Ruminococcus sp. HUN007: one gene and its partner. The protein of the gene in region 2 interacts with the protein of the main gene of each other region in a pairwise test. Links are inferred from orthologs where the notes say so. Each region holds a gene or a part of one and is shown on either strand. Other genes may lie near its edges.

Evidence for each region.
Region 1: the proteins of grpE (region 2) and groL interact in binary tests that used the Escherichia coli proteins (3 or more experiments, as listed by UniProt). The link is inferred for Ruminococcus sp. HUN007 from one-to-one orthologs.

Annotation. Positions count from the first base shown.
Region 1 is NZ_JOOA01000002.1:2,398,720-2,406,664, reverse strand. What follows is about bases 2,006-4,978. They hold groL (chaperonin GroEL), read right to left. Parts: upstream 4,320-4,978; coding sequence 2,691-4,319; downstream 2,006-2,690. Other genes in these bases: CC97_RS14710 (co-chaperone GroES), read right to left, coding at 4,464-4,748; CC97_RS14720 (carbohydrate binding domain-containing protein), read left to right, coding at 2,006-2,564. Outside these bases: CC97_RS14725 (carbohydrate binding domain-containing protein), read left to right, coding at 1-729; more of CC97_RS14720, read left to right, coding at 900-2,005; CC97_RS14705 (response regulator transcription factor), read left to right, coding at 5,128-5,829; CC97_RS14700 (trypsin-like peptidase domain-containing protein), read left to right, coding at 5,861-7,168; rsmI (16S rRNA (cytidine(1402)-2'-O)-methyltransferase), read right to left, coding at 7,227-7,945.
Region 2 is NZ_JOOA01000002.1:2,527,051-2,535,017, reverse strand. Bases 4,973-7,967 are described here. They hold grpE (nucleotide exchange factor GrpE), read left to right. Parts: upstream 4,973-6,175; coding sequence 6,176-6,760; downstream 6,761-7,967. Other genes in these bases: dnaK (molecular chaperone DnaK), read left to right, coding at 6,847-7,967; CC97_RS21110 (HrcA family transcriptional regulator), read left to right, coding at 5,851-6,183; hrcA (heat-inducible transcriptional repressor HrcA), read left to right, coding at 5,136-5,873. In the rest of the region: CC97_RS15235 (vWA domain-containing protein), read right to left, coding at 1-222; CC97_RS19110 (type II secretion system protein), read right to left, coding at 851-1,561; ppk1 (polyphosphate kinase 1), read left to right, coding at 2,691-4,844. UniProt on the Escherichia coli protein: Participates actively in the response to hyperosmotic and heat shock by preventing the aggregation of stress-denatured proteins, in association with DnaK and GrpE. It is the nucleotide exchange factor for DnaK and may function as a thermosensor.

The sequences.
Region 1 (7,945 bases), 130 kb from region 2 along the record:
GATGCAGCCGACGTTGCATTCTACTTACAGACCAGCAACGTTGACGAACCCGAAAAAATAACCGAAAGCGATCTCATGTCATTCTATACTGACAGCGTTATCATTTCGGAAACATCGGTAATACACAGGGAAACAGCAGTAAAGGCTCTTATCATACTGTGTGCCGCAGCAGCTGCTGCCCTTCTGATCAGAGCGCTGTTCCTGCTTATAGCAAAGCGAATGAGGAAGAAGAAGGAAGTCCTGAAATCAATCGCCAAGGATGCAATGACACAGTGCTACAACAGAAACGCATATGAAAAGCGCATCGACGAACTTACAAAGGAACCTGAAAAATGTAAAGACCTCTGGTTCGCACTGTGCGATGTAAATTTCCTTAAGTACATAAACGACAACCTTGGTCACGAAAAAGGCGACGAAGCTATCACAAGATGCGGCAGACTTCTTATGGATGTCGTAGGTGATGACGGTGAGGTTTACAGAACCGGCGGTGACGAGTTTGTCTGCATTACCAGGAAATCCATGCAGGAACAGATACGAGAAGCTCTTGCAAAAGAATCTGAAGAAGACAAGGGTTATCCTTTCGCAGTTGCATCAGGATTTGCAGCATACGATCCGGAAACAGACGGCGAATCGCCTGATATCAGTTCTATAACAGAACGTTCCGACAAGGAAATGTATGAAAACAAGCAGGAGATCAAGGCGAAGAATACCGAGTATTCAAGAAAGTAACCTGCGATCTTCAACAGCTTTTAAAACTGCATCTGATAAATTCCCCCTTGTACTCATCGTCATGGGGGAATTTTTTATTGATCGTATATATTGACGCCAATAATGCAATAATGATATAATTATAGTAGCAAAAAGATTTATTTTTTCAAGGAAAGATTGGAGGGGAATACATGAAGGCAAAACTGTTCAGAGCTATTGCATTTCTGTCAGTTCTTATTGTTTTTCTGACTTCATCCCCTTCCCTGACTGCCTTTGCTGCGACAGTTTACCATGCGCTCGATCCGGGATGGGTCGAAGTATACAGTGAAAACTTTGATGAAGGTTTCGGCGGCTGGTCGCCTTTAGGCGGACAGGCCGATATAAAGCTGGATTCACGCTACAGCAAAAGCGGTTCATACTCATTCCTGGTCTCAAACCGTCCGGACACCTGGGCCGGTCCAAGCCTGGATGTTTCAGATATGCTGTATGCAGGAAAGAAATACCGTTTCGACGCATTCGTACGTCAGGACAGTACCGAAAAAAACACTGTGTCGCTGATAATCAAATATATGATCGAAGGTGCAAGCGACCCTACCTACGATCAGATAGCATCAACAGAACTGAAAGCTGAAGGCTGGGGCAGAATCTCAGGTTACTATACAGTACCTGACGATGCTTCGGATTACATCATTTATTTCGAACACTCTGACAAATCTGTTTCTTTCGCTATAGATACAGTACTCATATCAACAAATGAAGCTTCATCTGTCACAACTGAAGCCAAGGAATATCAGGAAATTTCCTATGGTTTTGAAGAAGGAACAGATAACTGGCACGCGTATACAGACGCACATATTGAACGTTCATCGAACTTCAGCCACACAGGAAGATATTCACTGTACACCTCGGAACGAACATCACCGCTGAGCGTACCTGCAATCAATATTTCTTCACTTGTAACCCACGGAATAAGCTACGAATATTCCGCATTTGTCATGTACAACGGGCGTTCATACAATAATGAACACGAATTCAGGCTCATAATAAGCTATATGACAGGAGACACAAAGCAAGAGAAAGTTCTTGACGCAAAAACGCTTCAGAAAAGCAACTGGTCAAAACTGACCGGTGAATTTATACTTCCGGATGATGCGTCAGCGGTAAACCTCCTCATAACCTCCGGGGAATCTGAGGAATCTGACGGTTACGTAGCCTACTACATAGACGACGTTAATATAATGGACAGTACACTTAAGAATCAGCATGAAACAAGTGCCATTGCATTAAGGATTCTTATTATTATAGGCATTGCATTATTGGTTGCGGTCATGTTTCTTTTAATGCTGAAGAAAATAAATGCTTCAAACGACCTGCTCGCCGATGCCGTCACCGACTCAATGACGCGCGCACTGAACCGAAACAGCTATGAAATGCAGATCGCACACCTTGAAAATGTTCCAAACGACTGCAAAAAACTATGGATCACAGTGTGTGACGTAAACTTTCTGAAACTTATAAACGACAATTACGGTCACAGAAAAGGAGACGATGCCATCATAAGATGTGCTGATGTCATAATCGCTGCCATCGGACGAAAAGGCAGAGTTTACAGGACCGGCGGTGACGAGTTTGTCTGCATGACAAACTCAGACGTCACAGAAAAACTGAAAGAAGCGATCGCGCTTGAGGCTCAGAACTACAAGGGCTATCCGTTCTCGGCAGCTGTCGGAGCCTCCTGCTACCATCCTGACGAAGACGGTCCTGAACCTAATATCAAGGCCATAATTGAACGAAGCGACAAGGAAATGTACAAAGACAAGAGCAGGATCAAGAAGGAAATGTCCGGAATGATGTAACGCCGCGGAATTCCCGCGTTCCGGATTTCCGGTTTTATCAGTGTTCCATAAAAAAAGGTTATCCGCATCCCTTTCAGGATACGGATAACCTTTTTTATGTATATCTGTTACGGAATTATTCGTTTATCAGAATCCCATTCCGCCGCCCTGCGGCATCATAGGAGCTGCAGGTGTTTCTTCCTTGATATCTGCAACGAGGCTTTCTGTTGTGAGTACCATAGAAGCAACAGAAGCTGCATTCTGGAGTGCTGAACGTGTTACCTTAGTAGGATCAACGATACCTGAAGGAATCATGTCAACATAGTTTTCATTGTAAGCATCGAAGCCGTAGCCAACCTTGCCTGAGTTTCTGATCTTGTCGATGATAACTGATCCTTCAAGACCTGCATTGAGAGCGATCTGACGAACCGGTTCTTCAAGAGCCTTGAGAACGATCTTGGCGCCTGTTCTTTCGTCGCCTTCGAGTTCAGGGATGAGCTTTTCAACTGCTGGCATAGCATTGATAAGAGCTGTACCGCCGCCTGCTACGATACCTTCTTCAACAGCTGCCTTTGTAGCTGCAAGAGCATCTTCGATTCTGAGCTTCTTTTCCTTCATTTCGATCTCAGTAGCAGCACCTACCTTGATAACAGCTACGCCGCCTGAAAGCTTTGCAACTCTTTCCTGAAGCTTTTCCTTGTCGAAGTCAGATGTTGTTGTTTCGATCTGAGCCTTGATCTGAGCGAGTCTTTCCTTAACTGCTTCGCCTGAACCTGCACCGTCAACGATAATTGTGTTTTCCTTGCCGATAACGACCTGCTTAGCGCGGCCGAGCTGATCCATTGTTGTATCCTTGAGTTCGAGGCCGAGTTCTTCTGTGATAACTTCACCGCCTGTGAGGATAGCGATATCCTTGAGCATTTCCTTACGTCTGTCGCCGAAGCCAGGAGCCTTGACACCTACGCATACGAATGTTCCTCTGAGCTTGTTGAGAACGAGAGTTGTAAGAGCTTCGCCTTCGATGTCCTCAGCAATGATAACGAGCTTCTTGCCTGCCTGAACGATCTGTTCGAGAAGCGGAAGGATGTCCTGGATGCTTGAGATCTTCTTGTCTGTGATGAGGATGAGAGCATCATCGATAACAGCCTTCATCTTGTCTGTATCTGTAACCATGTAAGGTGAGATGTATCCGCGGTCAAACTGCATACCTTCAACAACTTCGCTGTATGTTTCTGCAGTCTTGCTTTCTTCGATAGTGATAACACCGTCCGATGTTACCTTTTCCATTGCTTCAGCGATGAGCTTACCAACGTTTTCGTCAGCTGATGAGATAGTAGCAACTCTTGCGATATCAGCTGAACCTTCAATTTTCTTTGAATTGTCAACGATAGACTTTACTGCAGCGTCAACAGCCTTTGAGATACCCTTTCTTACGATCATCGGGTTAGCACCTGCAGCAACGTTCTTCATACCTTCACGGATGAGAGCCTGTGCAAGGAGTGTAGCTGTTGTTGTACCGTCACCGGCAGCGTCATTTGTCTTTGTAGCAACTTCCTTAACGAGCTGAGCACCCATGTTTTCGAATGCATCTTCGAGCTCGATCTCCTTGGCAATTGTAACACCGTCATTTGTGATGAGCGGAGCACCGAATTTCTTGTCGAGAACTACGTTTCTGCCCTTAGGTCCGAGTGTGATCTTTACTGTATCTGCAAGCTTGTTGATACCAGCCTGAAGTGCTTTTCTGGCTTCTTCGCCGTAAATAATATTCTTTGCCATAACTATTACTCCTTTATATCTGATTTATATTTTCTTTCTTAGCTCAAGTCAGCAATCCGGCTTTGCCGGATTGCTGAAGCGGGGAGATTGCAGGCTTCGCCCCGTACCCCACGCTGATTTATGAATAGATCAGCGTTTCATTAATTATTCAACGATAGCGAGAATGTCTTCCTGTCTGAGGATAGTGTATTCAACGCCGTCAACCTTGACTTCTGTTCCTGAGTACTTGCCCGTAAGAACCTTGTCGCCAGGCTTAACGTACATTTCAACCTTGTTTCCGTCAACCATTCCGCCGGGACCAACAGCTACTACTTCTGATACCTGTGGCTTTTCCTTTGCTGAACCGGTAAGAATGATTCCGCTCTTTGTTGTTTCCTCTGCTTCAGTAAGTTTAACAACTACTCTGTCTGCAAGTGGTTTGATTGTCATAATATATTTCCTCCTTAAAACTTTTCAGGATAACTGATTATATTTATTAGCACTCTTTATCTTTGAGTGCTAATTATATTTTACCAACTTATAATAAAACAATCAAGGGGTTTAAGCAATTTTCCCGAAACTTTGTGGAATTGTTTTTAGTATTCCACGTCATGCATGAATATTTGTGCAACTAGCATAAGCGATTTTAACATCTGAAAGTATGTTAAATTCTTATTAATTTCCACGTAATAATTTGTTCACAATTCTGCTTGTACACATCAGTTTATTATTGTATAATTATAGTGAACGTCAAAGATAAATCTGACTTTCAATGCAACCGGTCAATAATAATAGCCCCTTATTTTTCTGGCAAAGGAGATGATGCAGAATGTCACTGGGCAAAGTCCTTATAATCGACGATGACAAAAACACATGCAGTGTTCTTAAATCTGCTCTCGAAAAAGACGGAAACACAGTTATTTTCGCTCATGACGGAGAAAACGCCATGATCACGTTCAGAGCTGTAAAGACTGATTTCATACTTCTTGACGTTGCTGTTCCCGGTTCAGACGGCTGGCAGCTCTGCAAGGAAATAAGAAAAAAATCGTCCGTACCTCTTATAATAATAACATCACGGAATGACACATTCGACAAGGTTCTGGGACTGGAACTCGGAGCTGATGACTATATTACAAAGCCTTTTGAAATAAAGGAAGTAATGGCACGTATAAAGGCGGTGCACCGCAGAACAAGCTTCTCCGGACACAGCGACAACAAGGAAGTCTCACACGACAGACTTACGGTGAATCTTTCACAGTACGAGCTCAAGGTAAACGGCATAGTAAAGGAAGCTCCTCCGAAGGAACTTGAACTTCTTTACTTTCTTGCCTCCAACCCGAACAGGGTCTACACACGCGACCAGCTTCTCGACGAAGTATGGGGATTTGAATACTACGGCGATTCAAGAACTGTAGACGTACACATTAAAAGACTCCGCGAAAAACTCGAAGGCACTTCGGACAAATGGTCCCTTAAGACCGTCTGGGGCGTAGGATACAAATTCGAAACAGAGATCGAGGAGCCTGCATAAAGGCAAACAACAGAACAACGAAAGGACACAAATGGAACAATTTGAAAACAACACCACAGAACCTTCCGGCGGAAACGAAGAAAAGGCAGTACTTCCGGAAAATGTTTTTGACAAGGAACTCCTGATATACGACGCAGAAAAATTCCTTTGTGACACTGACTACAGAAACAGACTGCAGGAACGTGAAGAACGCACACCAAAGCCGGCTGTTTTTCTTTCAATATGCGCAGTGCTTCTTATACTTGCTTTTGCTGTATACTGCATTGTCGTCCGGTCCTTCAGGCTGAAAGACAGCTTTTACTCTCCCGGAACCAGAACAACTGTTGTACTTGGTCTCAACAGCCGTCCTGACAAGGATGAGGATCTGAAAGACAGCACCGGACGCTACACCTCATCCGGCATCTGCCAGGCAGTCGGACCTTCAGTAGTGGAAATAATCATATACGAAGACGGCAAAACCGACACACCTTCAGGCAGCGGATCAGGCATTATACTTTCTGCTGACGGATATATCGCAACAAATGCTCACGTAATACAGAACGGCAAAACCGTAAAAGCAGTTCTTTCGGACAAATCAGTCTTCACCGCCGAAGTCGTCGGCTATGACGCAAAAACCGATATCGGCGTGGTGAAAATAGCCCCGGGAGACAAAAAGCTGAAGCCTGCCGAATTCGGCAATTCAGATGATGTAATACAGGGTGAACAGGTAATGGCCATCGGAAACCCGGGCGGTCTTCACGGAAGCATATCCGGAGGTTACGTTTCCGGTATAAACCGAATGATACGAGGTGACCAGACCGGACGCGAAATGAACTGCATCCAGACTGACGCCGCAATAAGCCCCGGCAACTCCGGAGGCGCTCTTGTAAACATGTTCGGCCAGGTAATAGGAATAACCTCATCAAAATATGTAAGCTCGAGCTACGGCTATGAAGGTCTCGGTTTTGCGATTGCGATCAATGATGCCAAGCCCGTTATAGAAGAACTTGTCGCCAACGGATTTATAAGCGGACGATTCAAAGTCGGAATAACCTTCTACGAGATCACAGCCGCCCAGTCAGCAGCTTCCGGTCTGCCGGAAGGCCTTCTGATAGAATCCATGGACGAAAACTGCGACATTTCAAAGTCAGGACTCAAAGCAAAGGATATAATCGTGGAAATCGAAAATATCAGAGTCAATGACTACGACTCCTTCATGGATGCCATAAACAGGCGCGGCAAAAAAGCCGGCGACAAAGTACGTGCAAAGGCTGTGCGCGTTGACGAAAAAGACACCTCAAAACGTGAAACAATAGATTTTGAATTCACTCTGGTTGAAGATACATCCGGAAATTATTAAGGAAACACTGATCAAATATGAAGATCCGCCCCGGCAGCACCGGGGCGGATCGTTTTTTTTATTCTTTTTCCGAATTTATCATCTGGTAAAGCTCGCTTTTCTTATATCCTGTTTCCTTTGCGACTTTCTTGCAGGCGCTGATGGTCTTCTCACCCTCATCCACCAGTCTGCGCACCATTTCGAGCGCAAGTTCTATTGTACACTCAGGCTCATCAGATTCCGGTTTCCCTTCTATCACAAGAACGTATTCTCCCTTCGGTGATTTTTCCGAATAGTATTCCAGTGCGCCTGAAAGCGTTGTCCTGATGACCTCTTCGTAGACTTTGGTAAGTTCTCTGCACAGCGAAATGCGCCTGTCGCCGAAATATTCATGCATATCCTCAAGCGTTGACACAAGCTTGTGCGGAGCTTCGTAGAATATCATGGTGTTTTTGTTATCCTTCACTTCTTCCAGATGCTCGATGCGCTGCTTTCGTGTAACTGAAAGGAAACCCTCAAATGAAAACCGTGATGTGGAAAGTCCGGAAACAGCAAGGGCTGAAACAACTGCGCTTGGCCCCGGTATCACCCTTACCGGTATATCGTTTTCGTAGCAGAGTTTCACGAGGTCTTCACCCGGATCAGAAATACACGGCATGCCGGCATCGGTAACGACCGCTGCCGTTTCTCCTCCGGCAAGTCTGTTTATTATAGTCTCAGCACATGATCTCGAACTGTGATCATGATAGCTCACAAGAGGCTTTTTAATATCATATCTGTTAAGAAGTTTCAGGGTGA
Region 2 (7,967 bases):
TTCAGAAGAAGTTTCTGTAGCTGTAGTTGTAAGAGCAGGTGCTGAAAGCCCTGTTACTGTTGTTTCTGTACCTGTTACTGTTGTTGTAATGTCGCCTGAAACTGATGTAACAGCGGCATCTGATACAACTGCCTGGGTTTGTGTTGCTTCAGCCTGATATGACGGCTGTGTTGGAAGAGTAACATTGATAACACTGTTTGAAAGGTCTTCAATGTTTGACATTGTTACTGCCGGGCCGTTTAAAGTCTGGTTGTCTTCTGCAGCTGAAACGCTGAAAGCGCATGTGCTTACAATGCAAAGACTTGCTACACAAGCAATAAGAGATCTGATTTTTTTTCATTTTTACTTCTCCTTTTTCTCTCGTGCACACAACAGTTTTTACCCATCCCTGTTTTTCCCGTTCATCCCTGATAAAATCGAATAAAATCCGACGGAAACAGCAAATCTGCTGAATACACATCTTTTTTAATTAATTTAATTAAGTTTAATTATACTCTTTCAAAATCATTTTGTCAATAGATAGATTTTGCTGTTTAGTGCGCAGCAAATCATCCGGTTTTATATGCTATATGCACAAATTACAAAGCAGTGTTTACAGATTATTATTGAATGTTATTGTAAATCCTAATTTGTACTTTCCCGAAATTGCGAAATCAAATACAAGTACAATTACGGACGATTGGATACAAAAACTAAATTCTCAGACACAGGAAAAAGGCGCCCCGCCAAGCGGAACGCCCATGTATGTATATGTGTGCATAAGATAATGTCTGTTTATTACTCAGCGCTGAATGATGTTTTCAATCACGTCTACTATACTGAGCCTGTTTGGTTTGTCCTGAGTAAATAATTAAGGAGTTGAATTCGGTCCGAGTGAAGTGATCTTATCAGCTTCTCCTACACCAGCCATCCTGGCGAATTTAGCGGACGCAACTGGATCACGCGTGTTGTTCTTACTACTCTGATTTGTATCATTCTTTATCTCACCGTCTTTCGATACTGCAACATATGTAAACTTGATCGTACCGTCACGATAACATACATTTACCTGATAGCGATACCATGTTTTATTTGATTTACAAAGCATATTATTACATACTGGTCTTCTGTAGGCATACTCTGCCGCTACTTCAACACCATCTTCAGTTACCGCATTCTTTTTGGTAGTATAAGCAGATGCCGAGGTAATAAATCCATTTTCCTGCAATAACTCCGCTATTCTTATACTGCTTACACGAACTTCATTTTTATCGACATATATATATCCATGATCATCAGGATCCTGACCACCTACTGAATATTTCCACGGATTTTTTGTAAAAACTTCGAAGTTAGGTTCATACATTGCTTCTGCCTGTATCGCTTCACACATAATTCTAGCATTTTCAGCATCTGCAGTATTATTAGCTTTTTCCATCCATCCTACCATAGTAGGTACAATGATAGCGGCAAGAATGCCAATGATTGAAATTACAACTATAAGCTCAATAAGCGTAAAACCATGAAGTTTCTTTTCCGACCGTTCTTCGTACTGCTCTTCGTAATACTCTTCCTTCTTCATAACGACTCCTCCTGTCTGTCATATTTCACAGCCCGGATCTTCTCAGATCTCCTGCATATTTCCTGAACACTGCAAGCTCCCGGATATTATCCCCCTGCCGGAACTGATGCTTTTCATCCTTGTGCATCTTTATCTGCCAGTGTTTTTCTGAAAGTGCTGATATATTTATCAGCAGAGCATTCGGAGCTAAGCCCCTTTAACTCCCGTTCAGCAGATCCGGAAAATCCGTATCTGCTGTATATCTTTTTTTCATTAACAGTAGTGACACAAAAAGGCTGATACCGTACGGTATCAGCCTTTGAAAATCAATTTTAAATGATATCCCGCTTTATTAAGCCCTGATCAGTTAAGTTCTGCTTTCAGTTTTTAATAATTGATCACAGTTTACTTTTCTTTCTCATCTTTTTTAAGGAAACACTGATTAAATCGGAAATCCAGCTTCGCTGGATTTCCGGAGGTGGGATTTACGGGGCTTCGCCCCGAACCCCCACGCTGATTTATGAATAAATCAGCGTTTCCTTAAGATTTCATTTAATATCATGCAGCTGGCTGTCATACCGTTTTAAGGTTTAGACCCATTAGCTTTGCGTCCTTGCTTTTCAACAAGTTTGCCAAATTATTTTCAACTTAACTACTGTATTTAGTATAACACTCCGATTGTGAAATGTCAATGAATTTGCAAATATTAGTCTGTTTTCGTACAGTTGCACATTCATGCACTATCGTATCTATACAAAGCAACGTCTGATTATCTGACTTTTATCGAGGCATAATAAACACAAAACTGCCCACATCAGAATAATAATCTGACACGAGCAGTCTGTCTATTTTCAATGCGGGTGACAGGACTTGAACCTGCACACCTTGCGGCACCAGAACCTAAATCTGGCGTGTCTGCCAGTTTCACCACACCCGCATATGCCGGATACGACACAAACAATATTATACTCCTTAATCGTCATTTTGTCAAGTTCTGCAGTCGTCAAATTTTTATAGCCAAATACCCGGCCTCTGCTTTGTGAATAATAGATAAAAGTTAATACCAACCACTCATTATTCTTGACGAAACAACACTTTTTATACTATACTATATAGTATAACAGACTGTAACGCTGCGGCGTGATTATATATGATCGTTAATTATGATAAAACTGGGGTGACAACAATGGCCGGAAACATTTATGATAACAGGGAACTTTCGTGGCTGAAATTCAATCAGCGCGTACTGCAGGAATCGCTGGACACAACGGTTCCTCTGCTTGAAAGACTGACTTTTACAGCGATCTTTCAGTCAAATCTTGATGAATTTTTTATGGTAAGGGTGGGCACATTATTCGACCAGCTTCTGACGGATCCGGAGCTTCGGGAGAATAAAACCAACATGACGAGCCGCGAGCAGCTCGATTCTATATTTGCACGGGTAAGGAAGACGGAACCGCAGAAGGACAAGGCTTACCGCGACATAATGAAGCTGCTTGAAAAGCATGATATAAAGCAGGTCTCGATGGACAGGCTGACAGATGAGGAAGACGCTTTTCTGCGTGAATATTTCAGAGCGGAGATACAGCCCGTACTCTCGCCGCTGATAATCGACAAGCGCCATCCCCTTCCTTTTATAAAAAACAAGGAACTTTATATAGCAGTCCGCCTCGATTCGAAATCGGGCAACAAAATCGGGCTGCTTCCGGTCAGCGAACGCATAAAGCGCGTCATCCAGCTGAGCCGCAGGCCGTTCCGGTTTGTACTTGCCGAGGATGTGATACTCAAATACGCCTCCGAGGTATTTGAAAACTACAGCGTTCTTGAAAAGTCGATAATACGCGTCACGAGAAACGCTGACATAAGCGAGGATGACGACTCGCTTCTTGACAACGACTTTGATTTCCGCGACGTAATGGAAGAACTGATCAAGAAAAGAAAGAAGCTCGCACCGGTACGTCTGCAGATATGCGGCGCAACCGGAAGTGAAATGGTGAAGTATCTGTGCAAGCGCCTTGAAATCAGTGAAAACCAGGTATTTTCCGCATCGGCTCCGCTCGACCTTTCATTTACATTCATGATAAAGTCGATGTTTGAAACCTCAAAGCCGGAGCTGTGCTACATGCATTTCGCACCGCAGCACTCCCCTGCTATAAACGAAAACAGACCGATGGCAGAGCAGATACGTCAGAAAGATATAATCCTGCACTACCCTTACGAAAGCATCAAGCCTTTTATCCGCATGCTGAACGAAGCTGCAGCGGATCCTGATGTGGTATCGGTAAAAATAACGCTGTACCGCCTTGCACGCAACAGCAAGATAATTCAGGCTCTGGTGGACATGGCCGAACGCGGCAAGGACGTTCTCGTACTGGTAGAACTGCGCGCCAGATTCGATGAGGAGAACAACATCGGCTGGTCAAAACGTCTCCAGAATGCCGGATGTACTATTATATACGGACCGCCGGGTCTGAAAGTCCATTCAAAGCTTCTGCTTATAACCCGCAGAAGAGGCGGCAGACTCGAGTACATTACACAGGTGGGCACCGGAAACTACAACGAAAAGACTTCCGAACTGTACACCGACCTTTCACTTCTGACGGCAAATGAAAAAATAGCTGCCGGAGCACTTGAAGTCTTCAACGCACTTTCACTCGGCTCACTCGTGAAGAAGTCAGACAGCCTGCTGGTCGCTCCGTTATGCCTGCAGTCAAAGGTCATTGAAATGATCGACGAGGAAATAATGCAGGCCAGAAGCGGAAACAAGGCATACATCGGCATAAAGATAAATTCACTTTCCGACAAAGTCATAATCGACAAACTCGCCGAAGCTTCACAGGCAGGCGTACGAACAGAACTCGTCATACGAGGCCTGTGCTGCCTTATTTCAGGGGTAAAGGGAAAGACTGATAACATACGTGTGACAAGCATAGTAGGCCGTTTCCTTGAACACAGCCGCATCTATATTTTCGGAACGAAGCAGAGAAGAAAAGTATACATCAGTTCCGCTGACTTCATGACCCGTAACACTGTCAAGCGCGTCGAGGTAGCAGTACCGGTGTATGACCCGGACATAAAGGACCGCGTTGTGAACATTTTTGAAACTCTCATTTCAGATGACACCAAGGCAAGGATCCAGGGTTCAGACGGAATGTACCGCAGAAAGAGTGTCCGCAGAAAGAACATAAGCGCACAGGATACTTTCATGACCGAAGCTATAGAAAAAGCCGCATCAGCACCTGCGGAAAGAAAACCGGACGACAGCGGATTTTCTGATTTCTATAAATCATTTCTTATGCAGTAGCCTCGTTTAAAACCGCAGCGTATCCGCACTTTTATCTCTCCCGTAAAGGGAGTGCTAATGAGTAACCATCAAAACGATAATAAAATCATTACGGCGTCCCGCAAAAAAGGGACGCTTTTTTTGTGCACAAATAACATCAGATTCAAATTTCGGGCATCTACTTTGACAGTTTTAACAAAGATGAATAAACCTATTGACATTCGCCTTAAATAATGTTAAATTATATTTAGCACTCAGAGAGATAGAGTGCTAACACTTACGAACCAATATTGCTAATCAGGAGGCTTTCAGATGGATGAACGAAAGCTAAAAATACTGGCAGCTGTTGTAGATGAATATATTCTTACAGGCGAGCCTGTTGGTTCAAAGGCCATTTCCAAAGTACCGGGCATCAACGTTTCAGCAGCCACGATCCGAAACGACATGTCTGTTCTCGAACAGCTCGGATACCTTGAACAGCCGCACACATCGGCAGGACGAATTCCTACATTCAACGGATACCGCCTGTACATAGATCAGCTGATGACAGTCGAGGAACTCTCGGAAAGCGAACGTCAGAGACTTGATGCAATGCTCGGTGAAGAGGAAAACCTCACTGAAGAATCAATAATTCAAAGTGCCGGAAAAGCTCTTGCGGAACTCACAAAATGCGCTTCTGTAGTTGCAAATTCCGCACCTAAGTTTTCAGTCATCACCAAGGTTGATGTTGTTCCGACCGGCAAGCGTCTTTACCTTATACTGCTTATCACATCAAACGGCAGTATCAAGAACAAGGCATGCAGACTTGAATTTGATCTTGATGAAGAACAGCTCGCATTTTTTTCACATTACATTCAGGAAAATCTTCAGGGTGTTTCAATCGAGGAACTCTCGGAAGAACGAATGGAAAAACTTATTACAGCACTCGGTGCTTATATGATTACCCTTGCTCCGCTGGTAAAAGGTCTGTGTGAACTTTCACAGGATCTTCTCCACAATGAGCTTACGATAAGCGGCACAAAACAACCTGATCTCGTGCAGCGACTTTGACAAGAACGAGATAGTAAGATTCATTGAACACAAAAATGATTTTGCTGAGTTCCTTGACAGCAGTTTCAGCGGAATACAGGTAATGTTCAGTGAGGAAAATGACGACTTCATAATCGGCAACTCGAGCATGATAGTTTCAAAGTACCGCAAGGGTGACAAGGAAGCCGGTTCACTCGGAATAGTCGGACCGATGCGACTCAACTATGCAAAGATCATACCTTATATAGAGTATTTTACGCAGAAGATAACAGATGTTCTTACCGGAGAAATTCCGGAAACTGCGGGAAAGGAACCAGACAATAATGAGTAAGAAAAAGCACGCAGAAGAAACTTCAGAAAAGGAACTCGAAGTGAACGAAGCTTCTGAAAACGAAGCAGAAGAAGCTGCCGCAGAAAATGCAGAAACAGCGGAGGAAACTTCTGAAGCATCGCCGGAAGAAAGTGCTGATGCAAAAGTCACTGCACTTGAGGAAGAACTTAAAAAGGAAAAGGACAATTACATGAGACTTTTCGCTGAGTTCGACAACTTCAGAAAGAGAACTTCAAGAGAAAAAACTGAAGCATACGGAGATTCCGCAGCAAAAACAATAGGCGCTATCCTCCCCGCTCTGGACAACTTCGAAAGAGCACTCGATGCTCCGTGCGAGGATGAAAACTTCAAGAAGGGTGTTGAAATGATCTTCACTCAGCTCAACGGCATTCTCGAAAAGCTCGGAGTAACAGAAATAGAAGCACTCGGCGCACCATTTGATCCGAACTTCCACAACGCCATCAAGCAGGTGGAAAGCGAAGACGCCGAATCTGACACTGTATGCGAGGTATTCCAGAAGGGATACAAACTCGGCGACAGAGTAATAAGAACTGCAATGGTTGCAGTAACCGCCTGATCACAGATCATTCTGATGACAGGATATTAAAACGCAAACAAACAATAAACAAATATAAACATTCAGATTGAAAGGATGAATCAGTTATGGGAAAGATCATTGGTATTGACTTAGGTACAACAAACTCATGCGTAGCAGTTATGGAAGGCGGTAACTCAGTAGTTATCCCTAACTCAGAAGGTGCAAGAACAACTCCTTCAGTAGTTGCATTCACAAAGAACGGCGAAAGACTTGTTGGTCAGACAGCAAAGCATCAGGCTATCACAAACCCTGACAAGACTATCATCTCCATCAAGCGTCACATGGGTTCAGACTACAAGGTAGATATAGACGGCAAGAAGTACACACCACAGGAGATCTCAGCAATGATCCTTCAGAAGCTGAAGGCTGACGCTGAAGCATATCTCGGCGAAAAGGTTACAGAAGCAGTTATCACTGTTCCTGCTTACTTCACAGACTCACAGAGACAGGCTACAAAGGACGCTGGTCAGATCGCTGGTCTTACAGTTAAGCGTATCATCAACGAACCTACAGCAGCTGCTCTTTCGTACGGTATCGACAAGGAAGATGACCAGAAGATCATGGTTTACGACCTCGGCGGCGGTACATTCGACGTATCCATCATCGAAATGGGCGACGGCGTAACAGAAGTTCTTGCTACAGCAGGTAACAACCGTCTCGGCGGTGACGACTTCGACCAGAGAATCATCGACTGGATGGTTGCAGAGTTCAAGCAGGCAGAAGGTATTGACCTCTCAGGCGACAAGCTCGCTATGCAGAGACTCAAGGAGGCTGCTGAAAAGGCTAAGATCGAACTCTCATCAACAACAACTTCAAACATCAACCTCCCGTTCATCTCAGCTGATGCTTCAGGCCCTAAGCACCTCGACCTCACACTTACACAGGCTAAGTTCAACGAACTCACTGCAGACCTCGTTCAGGCTACAATGGGACCTGTTGACCAGGCTCTCAGCGACAGCGGTCTTTCAGCAAGCGACCTCAACAAGGTTCTCCTCGTTGGTGGTTCTTCAAGAATCCCTGCAGTTCAGGAAGCTGTCAAGAAGCGTATCGGCAAGGATCCATTCAAGGGTATCAACCCTGACGAATGCGTTGCTCTCGGTGCTGCTTACCAGGGCGGTGTACTCGGCGGCGACGTTAAGGAAGGTCTCCTCCTCCTCGACGTAACACCACTTTCACTCGGCCTTGA